DNA from 4 places in the Absicoccus intestinalis genome. Region 2 is predicted to be linked to each of the others. Evidence: predicted binding sites of a transcription regulator. Region 2 holds the regulator's gene; each other region holds the start of a gene.
What was found. Region 2 encodes Rex, which represses fermentation and respiration genes when NADH is low (regulators of the CRP and FNR family bind a similar motif). Its sites were predicted from a motif close to GTGAANNNNTTCAC; they were not measured.
Positions count from the first base shown of each region.

Region 1 (3,196 bases), on a different contig from region 2:
CTGAGCTGTATCACCATCAATGGCTTGACGACCAGCAATGACAAGATCAAATCCTACTTTTTTCAAAGCAGCAGCCAAAGCAATACTTGTAGCACATGTATCAGATCCACCTAATACACGGTCTGTTAATAAGACACCTTTGTCAGCGCCCATAGCTACACCTTGTTTTAACATATCGGCAGCTTTTGGCAATCCCATAGTCATAACGACAACTTCAGTGTCTGGGTTTTTATCTTTAATTTCCAATGCAGCTTCCAAACCAGCTAGATCATCGGGGTTCGTAATTGCAGGAACACCATCACGAACCAATGCACCAGTCTTTTTATCAACTGTGATTTCTGTTGAATCGGGAACTTGTTTTTCTAGAACAACGATTTTCATATGAGTATTCAATCCTTTCTTATCGTAACATCGATCCTGAAATTACCATTCTTTGTACTTCAGAAGTACCTTCATAGATTTCAGTGATCTTAGCATCACGGAACATTCTTTCAACTGGCAAGTCACGAGTATATCCATAACCACCTAATAATTGGATAGCCTTTGTAGTTACTTCCATAGCTGTTTCGGATGCAAATAATTTAGCTTCTGCAGCTAATACCGTATAAGGCTGACCCGTTTCTTTAGCCATAGCAGCTTTGTAAACCATCAAACGAGCTGCATCTACTTTGGTTTGCATATCTGCCAATTGGAATTGCGTGTTTTGGAAACGAGCAATAGGACGTCCAAATTGTTTACGTTGTTTTACATAAGGAACGGCTTCATCAATTGCACCTTGTGCCAATCCAACTGCTTGTGCGGCGATACCAATACGACCACCATCCAATGTCTTCATCGCAACCTTGAATCCTTGTCCTTCTTTTCCTAACAAGTTTTCTTTTGGTACTTTTACATTATTGAAGATCAACTCACGAGTAGCAGAACCACGAATACCTAATTTCTTTTCATGAAGACCGAATGTGAATCCTTCCCATCCTTTTTCAACGATGAAAGCAGAAATACCATGATTTCCTTTTGTTTTATCTGTCATAGCGAAGATGATATAAACATCTGCTTCTCCAGCATTTGTGATGAAGATCTTTGTACCATTCAAGATATAATGATCACCATCTAAAACAGCTGTTGTTTGTTGACCGGCAGCATCGGTACCGGCATTTGGTTCGGTTAAACCAAAGGCAGCAATCTTCTTACCTGTGCAAAGGTCAGTTAAATATTTTGCTTTTTGTTCTTCTGTACCAAAAGCCGCAATTGGCCAAGTACCTAATGAAGTATGTGCACTTAATACCGTAGATGTTGTACAGCATTTTTTAGCTAATTCTTCAACAGCTAAGATATAGCTTAGATAATCAGCACCAGCTCCTCCATATTCACGAGGGTATGGGATTCCCAACATCTTTGCTTGGCGCATAGCTTCTACGTTTTCTTTAGGGAATCTTTCTTGTTCGTCTACATCCGCTGCGTTATCTTTAACGACAGTTTCAGCAACTTCTCTGAACAACATTTGCATCATTTGTTGTTGTTCTGTAAAATTGAAATCCATAAATTTAAAGTTCTCCTTTCCTTATTGTTCAACTTCAAATTTGGTATGAAATCCCATTCATACGATGTAATTGTACCGAGAATGCATTCGGTAGTCAATGACTTTGTGAATTTATTTACAAGTAAAAGAAGATAAGCATTCACCTATCTTCTTTCTGTTTTGATTAGTCGAAATCGCGTGTCCACAAACCGGCCATAGCTGGTCCACCACCAACGCAAAGGCTAGCACAACCAATCTTGGCATCTTGACGAATCATTTCATACAATAACGTAACTGTGATACGCAATGCGGAACATCCAACAGGGTGTCCTAAAGAAATACCTGATCCATTCAAGTTCGTTTTGTTACGATCTACGATATATCCGTAATCTTCTTTCAATTTTCTTTCTACACCAATGAATTGAGCAGCAAACGCTTCGTTTACTTCCCAGTAATCAACATCTTCGAATTTAACACCGGCAGCATACAAGCACTTTGGAATTGCAACAGCAGGTCCAAGACCCATGTATTTAGGATCTACACCTTTTCCACAGATGTACATCATTTTAGCCATTGGTTTGATACCTAATTCTTTGGCTTTATCCATTGACATAACAATAACAGCAGCGGCAGCATCATTGATACCAGAAGCATTGGCAGCTGTCGTTACACCATCTTTATTGAATACAGGACGCAATTTTGAAATTGTTTCCATGTTGCATCCACGAATCATATGTTCATCTGTATCATGAACGATATCACCTTTTTTACGTGTATGTTCAATAATTGGAATCATTTCATCCTTGAACTTACCTTCATCTGTTGCTTTGCATGCACGTGAATGTGACATAACGGCTAATTCATCACATTCTTCACGAGTGATTCCATATAATTTAGCAACATTATCAGCTGTACATCCCATATGTCCTTGAGATAATTCATCATATAATGCATCATGCAACAATGAATCATACATTTCAGCTTGGCCAGCTGAAGGAATACTTCCCATACGATATCCCATACGTGCTTTTGGCAACAAGAATGGAGCTTGTGTCATATTTTCGGCACCAACAACCAAACCAATTTCCGTTTTTCCTAATTGTACATCGTTACATGCAATTTCCAATGCACGCATACCAGATGCACAGTTTTGGTTTACAGTAACTGCGTTACTTTCTTTAGACATACCAATACGCATCGATACTTGACGAGCTGGTAATGAACCTTGCATACCACCGTATACTTGACCCATAACGATCTCATCTACATCCGTTGGTTGAATTCCAGCACGTTTGATAGCTTCTTTACCAACTTCGATAGCTAATTCACGGGCAGAAATATTCTTAAATTCACCCAAGAATTTACCAATGGCAGTACGACATGCACTGACAATGACTACATCTTTTGTTTCCATGATTTACCTCCGTATATAATCATTTTACGTGTTTAAAATTACCATAAAAGAATAGCCTTGTCAATATTTTCACAAATTATTTGCGATTTTTTTCACAAATAGATAACCGTTCATTAACGGATTCCCATGTTGGTACCGAAAGAACGCCACCCAGTCCCTCACAAACCATCGCTGCAGCCATATTCGATATGCGAATACAAGAAGGAATATCAAATCCAGAATCCATACCATACGCAAAAGCTCCATGAAAAACATCACCAGCT
Region 1 covers NZ_JALBUS010000003.1:24,110-27,305, reverse strand. Annotated here, with positions in the region: gene MOZ64_RS02345 (electron transfer flavoprotein subunit beta/FixA family protein) at 1-381, opposite strand, end outside; gene MOZ64_RS02340 (acyl-CoA dehydrogenase) at 401-1,540, opposite strand; gene MOZ64_RS02335 (thiolase family protein) at 1,704-2,933, opposite strand; gene MOZ64_RS02330 (carbohydrate kinase family protein) at 3,010-3,196, opposite strand, start outside.
Region 1: a site for Rex is predicted at 1,646-1,659, ahead of MOZ64_RS02340 (acyl-CoA dehydrogenase). Genes of this name have one in related genera too.

Region 2 (3,196 bases):
GCCATTTCTTCGGGTGCATGTTCCAAACAATAGTTGATGCAATATTTGATCATGGCTTCAATACAATCCATATCATCGGCTAAATCGGCAAAGGCCAATTCGGGTTCGATCATCCAGAATTCCGAGGCATGACGAGTCGTATTGGAATTTTCCGCACGGAACGTAGGTCCAAAGGTATAGACATTGCGATACGTCAATGCAAAGGGTTCGACATGTAACTGACCAGATACGGTCAATTGCGCATGTTTCCCAAAGAAATCTTGATCATATTTGTCGTCTTTGCGGGTCGTGACAGTAAAGCATTCGCCAGCTCCTTCGGCATCATTGCCCGTAATGATTGGTGTATGGACATAGACAAAGCCTTGGTCTTGGAAAAAGGTATGGATGGCCATGCTCAACACCGAACGCAAACGGAAGATCGCATAATAGCTGTTGGCACGTGGTCGAATATGTGGAATTTCGCGCATATATTCAAAACTGTGACGTTTCTTTTGAATGGGATAATCATGATCACAAGCGCCTAATACTTCAATGGAATCCGCATGGATCTCAAAGGATTGTTTGCCTTTGGGTGTATATACAAAAGTTCCTTTGACTTCTACAGCCGATCCCAAGGTGATCTTTCCCGCTTGTTCAAAGGTTGGTAGATCTTGTTCATAAACGACTTGTACATTGGTAAAACACGATCCATCATTGATCACGATAAAACCAATTTTTTTACTAGCGCGATTGGTACGCACCCACCCTTGAATGTCTACTTTTTGACCATCCAATTGGGCGGCTTGTTCTTTCATTTTTTTAACTAACATTGTTCTTCTCCTCCCAGAAAATAAAAAAATCGCTCCCTAAAAGGAACGATTTAATAAACCGCGGTGCCATCCTCATTTACATATGAATATGTACCCTTTGATCGATGTAACGTATCGAACGAGACTGTCTACTTATTTTCTCCAGTCCAGCTCCACAGGTGTTCTTTGATATCTATTCTTGTCTTTCACCATCACAAGTCGCTACTGTCGATATGTCCGTCCTGTTTCTATGCTTTTTTATTCATGGAATTGGATTCAAAAACCAATTCTTGTATTGATGATACCACATCCACGCTCTTGACAACAACCCCTTTTGGGACATTAAAATGCTTGGATGTAAAATCAATAAATCCGGTAATGCCGCACTCCACCAAGCGATCAACAGTCTTTTGAACGCCGTGCGTGATCGTTAAGATCGCAATGTGACATCCCTGCGGAATTTTTTCTTCTAGTTCATCCATCGAATAGACGGGAACACCATATAATTCCATCCCGATCTTTGATTCATCTCGATCAAAGGCACAAACAATTTCACCGACAACGTAATCCCATTTGTTGTAGTTCATCAAAGCGCGTCCTAAGTTTCCTGCTCCAATGAGAATGATCTTCTCGTCAAAATCGACTCCCAATTGCTGATTAAAGATCTCGACCAATCGATCTACACTATAGCCGTAGCCTTGTTTGCCTAGATTGCCTAAAAAAGAAAAATCACGACGAATCGTTGTGGGTTCAATGTTGACCAGTTCGGCCAATTCTTTGGACATGACACGTTCCACACCGTGTTTTTTTAATTTTCGTAAGGCTTTTAAATAAACTGGATATCTTTGAAAGGTGGCTTTTGGTACATTTTTATTATTATTATTATTATTCGTAGTCATTACAACCTCCGCATAGTTATCTATATTGTAACTGCTTGTGAAGTATTTAGCAACCGTTGTGAATAAAAAAATAGATGTCACAAATCATTTGGACATCTGTCTTTCATCTAACTTTTTCAAAGTGGGATCCACAAATTGAATCAAATCTTGCATTTGCTCTTTGACAATGGAGGCATATCCATACTGAAAGGTATAATAAACAAAAACACCAAACATAAGAAGCAAGGACAGCCAAATTATCAAAAAAGATAAATGAAAAAGCAAGACCAATACGATCAGTGCCACCACAAAAACGAGCGTCGCAATCTGCAAAATACGTACTTTATAGCGTTCTTCATACGTATGTAAAAGGGATGGAAATTCTTTTAGAAAGGCTATGGTAAAAGCATCCAATGGTCGATTGGTAAAAACGACCCCTGCATATGTACGTTTGGGCGTTTGTCTGGCTAAGGAAACTTGTTGCATGCGCATGACCACAAATCGTAAGGCTTCTTCGTTTTTTTCTTTGCGATATTTTCGGCCATATAATTCCATCAATTTTAAATAATCCACATCATACACGGGATCCTGGCTCATTTGGATACAAAGATCATGTAATTGATTCATGGAATTTTGCGAATACGTTCCCAAACTATCTTGCATTAGGCGTTCGACTTGTTTTAAAGCGCCCATATATGGTTGCGTCATTCAACGATCCTTCCTTTCAATCGATCCAGCATTTTTTGTGATAGGATGGCCACAACTAAACCACTCACAATGGAAAGGGCCAATAAGATTGGCAAAAACAGCTGCATAAAATATTGTTGATAGATCCATGTTACGGCAATCACTTGGCCTACGCTATGAAAAGCGGCTCCCAAGATGGAAATGCCATAGATAGAAAATACCTTGACATCGGCACCAATCGACATCGCCAGCAAGCTCAACAAGCCGCCAGATAACGAAAGCCAGAAGGCGACGCTAAAAAGCGTCCCTTGTAGTATGGCGCTTAAAAAGATCCGACCCATACCGACGATCCACATGGATTTTTTATCATAGATCATCAAGGCAAATAAGCTAGCTAAATTAGCGAGTCCAATCTTAAATCCGGGAACGATCATCACGATGGGCACAAAGCTTTCAATGAGTTGTAAAAGAATGCCCACGGCCATCAAAAATCCTAAATTGACACTTTTTCTTGTATTCATCATTGAATCACCGTATCCTCACTGGAATCATTTCCCTCTTCAATTTGAACCACGGTTTCATTGGGAAGACAAACAATGGGCGTATTCGCATTGGATACATATCCTTGTTTGGAACACGTATGATGTGGACTGTTTTCTTGTCGCACGCGAACTGCACCATCTTTCACCTGAATATGAACCGGTCCCAACTTCCCTTTTACGGTATATTCTTTATTCTGTCTTAGATCGATGCGTAATACTTCTTTGTTGGCAACTTGGACAACCGCGACTTTGGATGTCGGTGCATTGTGCAATAAAGGAAAAATCAAACCAATCGAAAGAA
Region 2 covers NZ_JALBUS010000008.1:32,490-35,685, forward strand. Annotated here, with positions in the region: gene asnS (asparagine--tRNA ligase) at 1-809, opposite strand, end outside; gene MOZ64_RS06420 (redox-sensing transcriptional repressor Rex) at 1,037-1,687, opposite strand; gene MOZ64_RS06425 (hypothetical protein) at 1,772-2,374, opposite strand; gene MOZ64_RS06430 (Gx transporter family protein) at 2,371-2,877, opposite strand; gene MOZ64_RS06435 (NusG domain II-containing protein) at 2,874-3,196, opposite strand, start outside.

Region 3 (3,196 bases), on a different contig from region 2:
TCAGACCTGTCTTTCGAATATCGGCAAATACATAAAATGTACCATGCGGCATATTGGTATGTAGACCCATCGCATTGAGGCGATTTACCAATAGGTTCCGACGATGGTTGTATTCTTCTCGCATCATCACGACATCGGGATAGCCATTCTTCAAAGCTTCAATAGCAGCATATTGACTCGCAACAGAAGCCGACATGATGACATATTGATGAATTTTTGTGATGGCTTTCGATAAAGGGGCATTGGCAAGAATATAGCCAAGTCGCCAGCCTGTCATCGCAAAGGCTTTCGAGAAACCATTAATGACAATGATCTGATCACGGACTTCATCAAATTGGGATAGAGAAGCAAACTCTTGATCAAAACTCAATTCAGCATAGATCTCATCACTTACCACAAAGATACCAGATTCTTTTAAAATAGGTACTAATTTGGCATAGTCCTCATGTGTCATGACCCCTCCGGTCGGATTGGATGGGTAATTGATGATCATGGCTTTGGTTTTTGGACTGATGGCTGCTTTCAGATCTTCTGGTTTCAATTTAAACTCATTTTCTTTGGTCAGAACAATGGGGACACAAACTCCACCGGCTAAAGCAACGGCCGGTTCATAAGCTACATAATTGGGATCCATGACAATGACTTCATCACCTGGATTTAATAGAGCGCGCATGGAAATATCAATGGCTTCACTTCCGCCAACGGTGACGACGATCTCGGTTTGTGGATCGTAGGATTGTTGATAGTGTTCTTTGTGGAATGTAGCAATTTCTTGTCGCAATTCCAATAAACCTCGATTGGCGGTATAGTGTGTCTTGCCATCGGCCATCGAGGCCATGGCGGCCTGGCAAATGTGCCATGGTGTGGAAAAATCGGGTTCACCCACACCAAGGGAGATCACATCATCCATGGTGCTTGCTAAGTCGAAGAACTTGCGGATGCCACTGGGTTTCATTTTTTCAACAACAGTAGAAATGGATTTCATTATGGTGTCACGACCAATCTATCGGTATCATCTTCTTTGATGGATTCCATCAATACACCGGATTCTTTATATTGTTTCAGAACAAATAAGGTTTTTGTTGAGATCACACCATCGACACATGCAATGGAATCGGAAACAAAGCGGGCTACCTCAAACATGGTCTTGCCCTCAACCAAGCATAAAAAGTCACAATCACCACTCAATAAATACATGGTGGTCACTTCCGGATAGTTCGCAATGACCATGGCTGTTTGGTCATAGCCACGATTGCGTTGAGGAGAACAAGAAACTTCGATATAGGCCATTACTTTTTCATTTCGTTGGGCGCGGTTGTAGTTGATTACGGTATGATAACCACATATGATCTTTTTATCTTCTAATTCTTTGATCTGATGGGAGACATCTTCTACATTTTCATTTAAGATATCCGCAAGATCTTGTGGACGTAAACGAGCGTCTTTTTCTAACAAGTCTAATAATTGATTTTGATTCATAAAAACCTCCTTGGAGACATTCTATCATGAATTGAAAAAAGGGGATAGATATAACGATAATGAAAGCGGTTATATACGTTGTGAAACGATTGACAAACAGGGTGGCATTTTCTATAATATGGATGATTGATTAAAGGAGGAATTACTGATATGACAGTAAAAGTTGCAATCAACGGTTTTGGACGTATTGGACGTTTGGCATTCCGTCAAATGTTTGGTGCTGAAGGGTATGAAGTAGTAGCTATCAACGATTTAACAAGCCCTGATATGTTAGCCTATTTGTTAAAATATGATACTACTCAAGGAACGTATGCATTAGCAGATACAGTTGCTGCTGGTGAAGGTTCAATCACTGTTGGTGGAAAAGAAATCACAATTTACAAAGAAGCCGATGCTTCTAAATTGCCTTGGGGTGAATTAGATGTAGATGTTGTATTGGAATGCACTGGATTCTATACTTCAAAAGCAAAAGCACAAGCTCATATTGATGCAGGTGCTAAGAAAGTCGTCATCTCAGCTCCAGCTGGATCTGATTTGAAGACGATCGTTTACAATGTTAACCATAAGACATTGACTCCAGAAGACAAGATCATCTCTGCTGCATCTTGTACAACAAACTGCTTGGCTCCTATGGCTAAAGCATTAAACGAATTGGCTCCAATTAAATCTGGTATCATGACAACTGTTCACTCTTATACTGGTGACCAAATGGTATTGGATGGACCTCAACGTAAAGGAAACAAACGTCGTAGCCGTGCTGCTGCTCAAAACATCGTTCCAAACTCAACTGGTGCTGCAAAAGCTATCGGTTTGGTTGTTCCAGAATTGAATGGTAAATTGATCGGTTCTGCACAACGTGTTCCTACTCCTACAGGATCTACAACGATCTTAGTTGCTGAAGTAGAAGGAAAAGTTACCGTTGATGACATCAATGCAAAGATGAAAGCTTCTGTTACTGAATCTTATGGATACAATGACGAAGAAATCGTTTCTAGCGATATCATCGGAATGCGTTACGGATCTTTGTTTGACGCAACGCAAACAATGGCAGTTGAAACTGGAGACGGAAATACATTAGTACAAGTCGTTTCTTGGTATGATAATGAAAACTCATTCACTAGCCAAATGGTTCGTACAATCAAATATTTCTCTGAATTAGCTTAATTGATGTTCAGATAAAGGAGCACTCTTCGGAGTGCTTTTTTTGTTGGATTGAAAAAAGTGGCTATTTAGAGTATCCTTTAGATACGCATAGAGAGGAATCAACCATGGCGATCAGACAAAAATTATCCGATGAAGATCGGGACGAATTGACCAAAGATGTCAATGATCTTGATAAAGTTTATTTGGAAAAAATGAAAAAAGAAGGAATAGATCCCAAATGGATGGAACAATTCCGTGATTTATCTTTAGAAATGGATAAAAATAAAAAGGAGAAATAGGGAGTGAAGAGAATGAAGCTATACAATAGTTTGACACAAAAAATAGAAACACTAGAACCCATCGTTCCAGGAGAAGTTTCTATGTACGTGTGCGGACCTACTGTGTATAACTATCCACATGTAGGAAACGCCCGGCCTATCGTTGTTTTTGATACATTAAAGAAGGCTTTGGAGATACAAGGCCTCAAAGTGAAATATGTCAGTAACTATACGGACGTGGATGATAAGATCATTCATGCCGCGATTGAAAATAATGTGAGCGAAAAAGAGATTAC
Region 3 covers NZ_JALBUS010000007.1:99,636-102,831, reverse strand. Annotated here, with positions in the region: gene MOZ64_RS06270 (pyridoxal phosphate-dependent aminotransferase) at 1-985, opposite strand, end outside; gene MOZ64_RS06265 (Lrp/AsnC family transcriptional regulator) at 985-1,479, opposite strand; gene gap (type I glyceraldehyde-3-phosphate dehydrogenase) at 1,630-2,643, shown strand; gene MOZ64_RS06255 (hypothetical protein) at 2,748-2,921, shown strand; gene cysS (cysteine--tRNA ligase) at 2,934-3,196, shown strand, end outside.
Region 3: a site for Rex is predicted at 1,560-1,573, ahead of gap (type I glyceraldehyde-3-phosphate dehydrogenase). Genes of this name have one in related genera too.

Region 4 (3,196 bases), on a different contig from region 2:
AATGTGGACAAAGCTGAACAATTAACGAAAGATCGTGCCATGAAATTATTTGGTGCCGAATTTGTGAATGTACAGCCGCATTCAGGGGCACAAGCCAATATGGCTGTATACAATACGATCCTACAACCCGGTGATATTGTGATGGGAATGAATCTAACATCGGGTGGTCATTTAACGCATGGTTCCAGTGTCAATTTTTCAGGGAAACTTTATCATTTCATTGAATACAATGTGAATAAAGAAACAGAACGAATTGATTATGATGAATTGGAGCACATGGCCATGGTCATCAAACCAAAATTGATCGTAGCGGGTGCGTCTGCGTATCCACGAATCATTGATTTTGAGCGTTTTGGTGAAATCGCCCATAAATGTGGTGCCTATTTGATGGTGGATATGGCTCATATTGCCGGATTGGTTGCGTGTGGACTGCATCCAAGCCCGATTCCATATGCGGATTTTGTAACAACAACGACCCATAAAACTTTGCGTGGCCCTCGTGGTGGTATGGTTTTCTGCAAAGAAGAATTTGGTAAGAAATTAAATTCATCCATTTTCCCAGGTCTACAAGGAGGACCATTGGAACATGTCATTGCGGCTAAGGGTGTATGTTTATATGAAGCGATGCAGCCAGGTTTTAAGACTTATATGGAACAAACGTTGAAGAATGTACAAGTCATGGTCAAAGGCTTCCAGGATGCGGGTTATCGTTTGGTTTCTGGTGGTAGTGACAATCATTTGTTGTTGGTGGATCTAAAAGGTTCGAAAGGTATGACTGGTAAACGGGGTGAATATCTATTGGATCTGGCTGGTATTACCGTGAATAAAAATACCATTCCATTTGAAACGGAAAAACCATTTGTGACTTCTGGTTTACGTATTGGTGCGGCTGCCATGACGTCTCGTGGTTTCAAAGAAGCGGAATTTGAAAAAGTCATTCATTGGATCGTCGATGTTTTGGATCACGATGATGAAGACTATGCAAAGCGTGTACGTGAAGATGTTGTGGCTTTGACTCGTCAATTCCCGGCAGAGGCGCAAATTTAATGCGTCTGATTGCCATTGGCAAGAATAAAGATCGTAGTCTGCAACAATTACAGAAAGAATATATAAAGCGTTTATCCTCGTTTGATACCATGGAGATCGTAGAAGTAAAAGATGAACCGAATGTGCATACCGATCGGGATAAAGAAGTGGAATTGATCAAAGAGAAGGAAGGTTTGCGTGTCTTAGACAAGATCAAACCTTCGGATTGGGTGATTCTTTTGGATCTGAAGGGGAAGATGTTGGATAGTATTGATTTTGCTCATAAAATGCAAGGGTGGCAAGATCAAGGGGCACATCTGGTCTTTGTGATTGCGGGATCATTAGGTCCTTCGCAAGCTTTGATCGACCGGGCGGATTTTCGTTGGAAATTATCCGATCTAACGTTTACGCATTTAATGACAAGGATCCTTGTTTTAGAACAGGTCTATCGGGCGTTCATGATCAATCATCATCGTCAATATCATAAGTAAATAAGGATACGTTTTGTGTTATTTTCGCTGTAAGAAAGGGGATTATGGTTTAGGGGATACCATGAAATTATATAGGGGATTGATTTGTGTCAATATTGTTTTTGCATGTTTGATCTTATTTGAGATCATTGGTTATGCTTGGTTGATGCATAAACAGCCAAGTTTAGCTTGGCAATTGGATATCGTATGCATCGTTGGTTGTGTGATCGATATCATTTGGTGTGTACATGCATGGATCGAGGAGCGTTAAAGATGGCTCCTCGTTTTCTTTTTGTGAAGTTTTACACGAACGTCTAGGAAAACCCAAAATCAAGTGTTATAATAAATACGCATATTTATACAGTAGGAGGAGTTTAAATGGCAAAAAGAACTGTAAAAGACCTTGATGTAAATGGAAAAAAGGTCCTTGTACGTGTTGACTTCAACGTACCAAGACAAGATGGAGTGATCACGGATGATAACCGTATTCAAATGGCTCTGCCAACGATCAAGTATTTAGTTGAAAACAATGCGAAAGTCGTATTATTCTCACATTTAGGTAAAGTAAAAACAGAAGAAGACAAAGCAAAGAACAATTTGGAATGTGCTGCTGTTCGTTTACAAGAATTATTGCCAGATACAAAAGTAAGTTTCTGCCCAGAAACGAGAGGGGCTACATTGGAAAATGCTGTAGCTGCTTTGAAAGATGGCGAAATCTTAGTTGTTCAAAATACACGTTATGAACCAGGTGAATCGAAGAACGATCCTGAATTAGGAAAATATTGGGCAAGCTTAGGCGATGTATTTGTGGAAGATGCTTTTGGATCTGTGCATAGAGCGCATGCATCTACGGTTGGTATCCCAACAAACTTAAAAGAAAATGCGATTGGTTTCTTGGTAGAAAAAGAAGTAACCATGTTAGGTAAGGCTGTAGACAATCCTGTTCATCCATTCATTGCAATCATTGGTGGATCAAAAGTTTCCAGCAAGATCGATGTCATCGATAACTTATTGAAGAAAGCCGATAAAGTCATCATTGGTGGTGGAATGGCTTACACATTCTCTGCTGCGCAAGGTGGTAAGATTGGTGATTCTTTAGTTGAAGAAGATAAGATCGATTTAGCGAAAGAATATCTTGAAAAAGCAGGTGACAAATTGGTATTGCCAGTTGATAATGTGATCGCCGATGCTTTCTCAGAAGATGCAAATACACAATATGCCGATGCTGGTCAAATTCCAGATGGATGGCAAGGATTGGATATTGGTCCAAAATCGGTTGAATTGTTCAAAGAAACATTGGCTGGTGCCAAAACCGTAGTTTGGAATGGACCTATGGGTGTATTCGAAATGAAGAAATTTGCGAAAGGTACAGAAGAAATCTGTAAAGCCATTTCGGAATTACCAGATGCAATTACTGTCATCGGTGGTGGAGATTCTGCTGCAGCCGCAAAACAATTAGGATATGCAGACAAATTCTCTCATGTATCCACTGGTGGGGGTGCTTCACTTGAATATATGGAAGGTAAGACATTACCAGGTATCGCAATCATTAGCGATAAAGACTAATTATTAAAGGAGACGAATCAATCATGGCAAGAAAACCAATTATTGTTGGAAACTGGAAAATGAATAAAAATAATGCGGAAACCAAAGCATTCTTTGAAAAAGTCGATGCGGTTGCCGCAACCGATACAGCTACA
Region 4 covers NZ_JALBUS010000012.1:46,875-50,070, reverse strand. Annotated here, with positions in the region: gene glyA (serine hydroxymethyltransferase) at 1-1,047, shown strand, start outside; gene MOZ64_RS08240 (23S rRNA (pseudouridine(1915)-N(3))-methyltransferase RlmH) at 1,047-1,517, shown strand; gene MOZ64_RS08235 (hypothetical protein) at 1,579-1,767, shown strand; gene MOZ64_RS08230 (phosphoglycerate kinase) at 1,875-3,062, shown strand; gene tpiA (triose-phosphate isomerase) at 3,086-3,196, shown strand, end outside.
Region 4: a site for Rex is predicted at 1,791-1,804, ahead of MOZ64_RS08230 (phosphoglycerate kinase). Genes of this name have one in related genera too.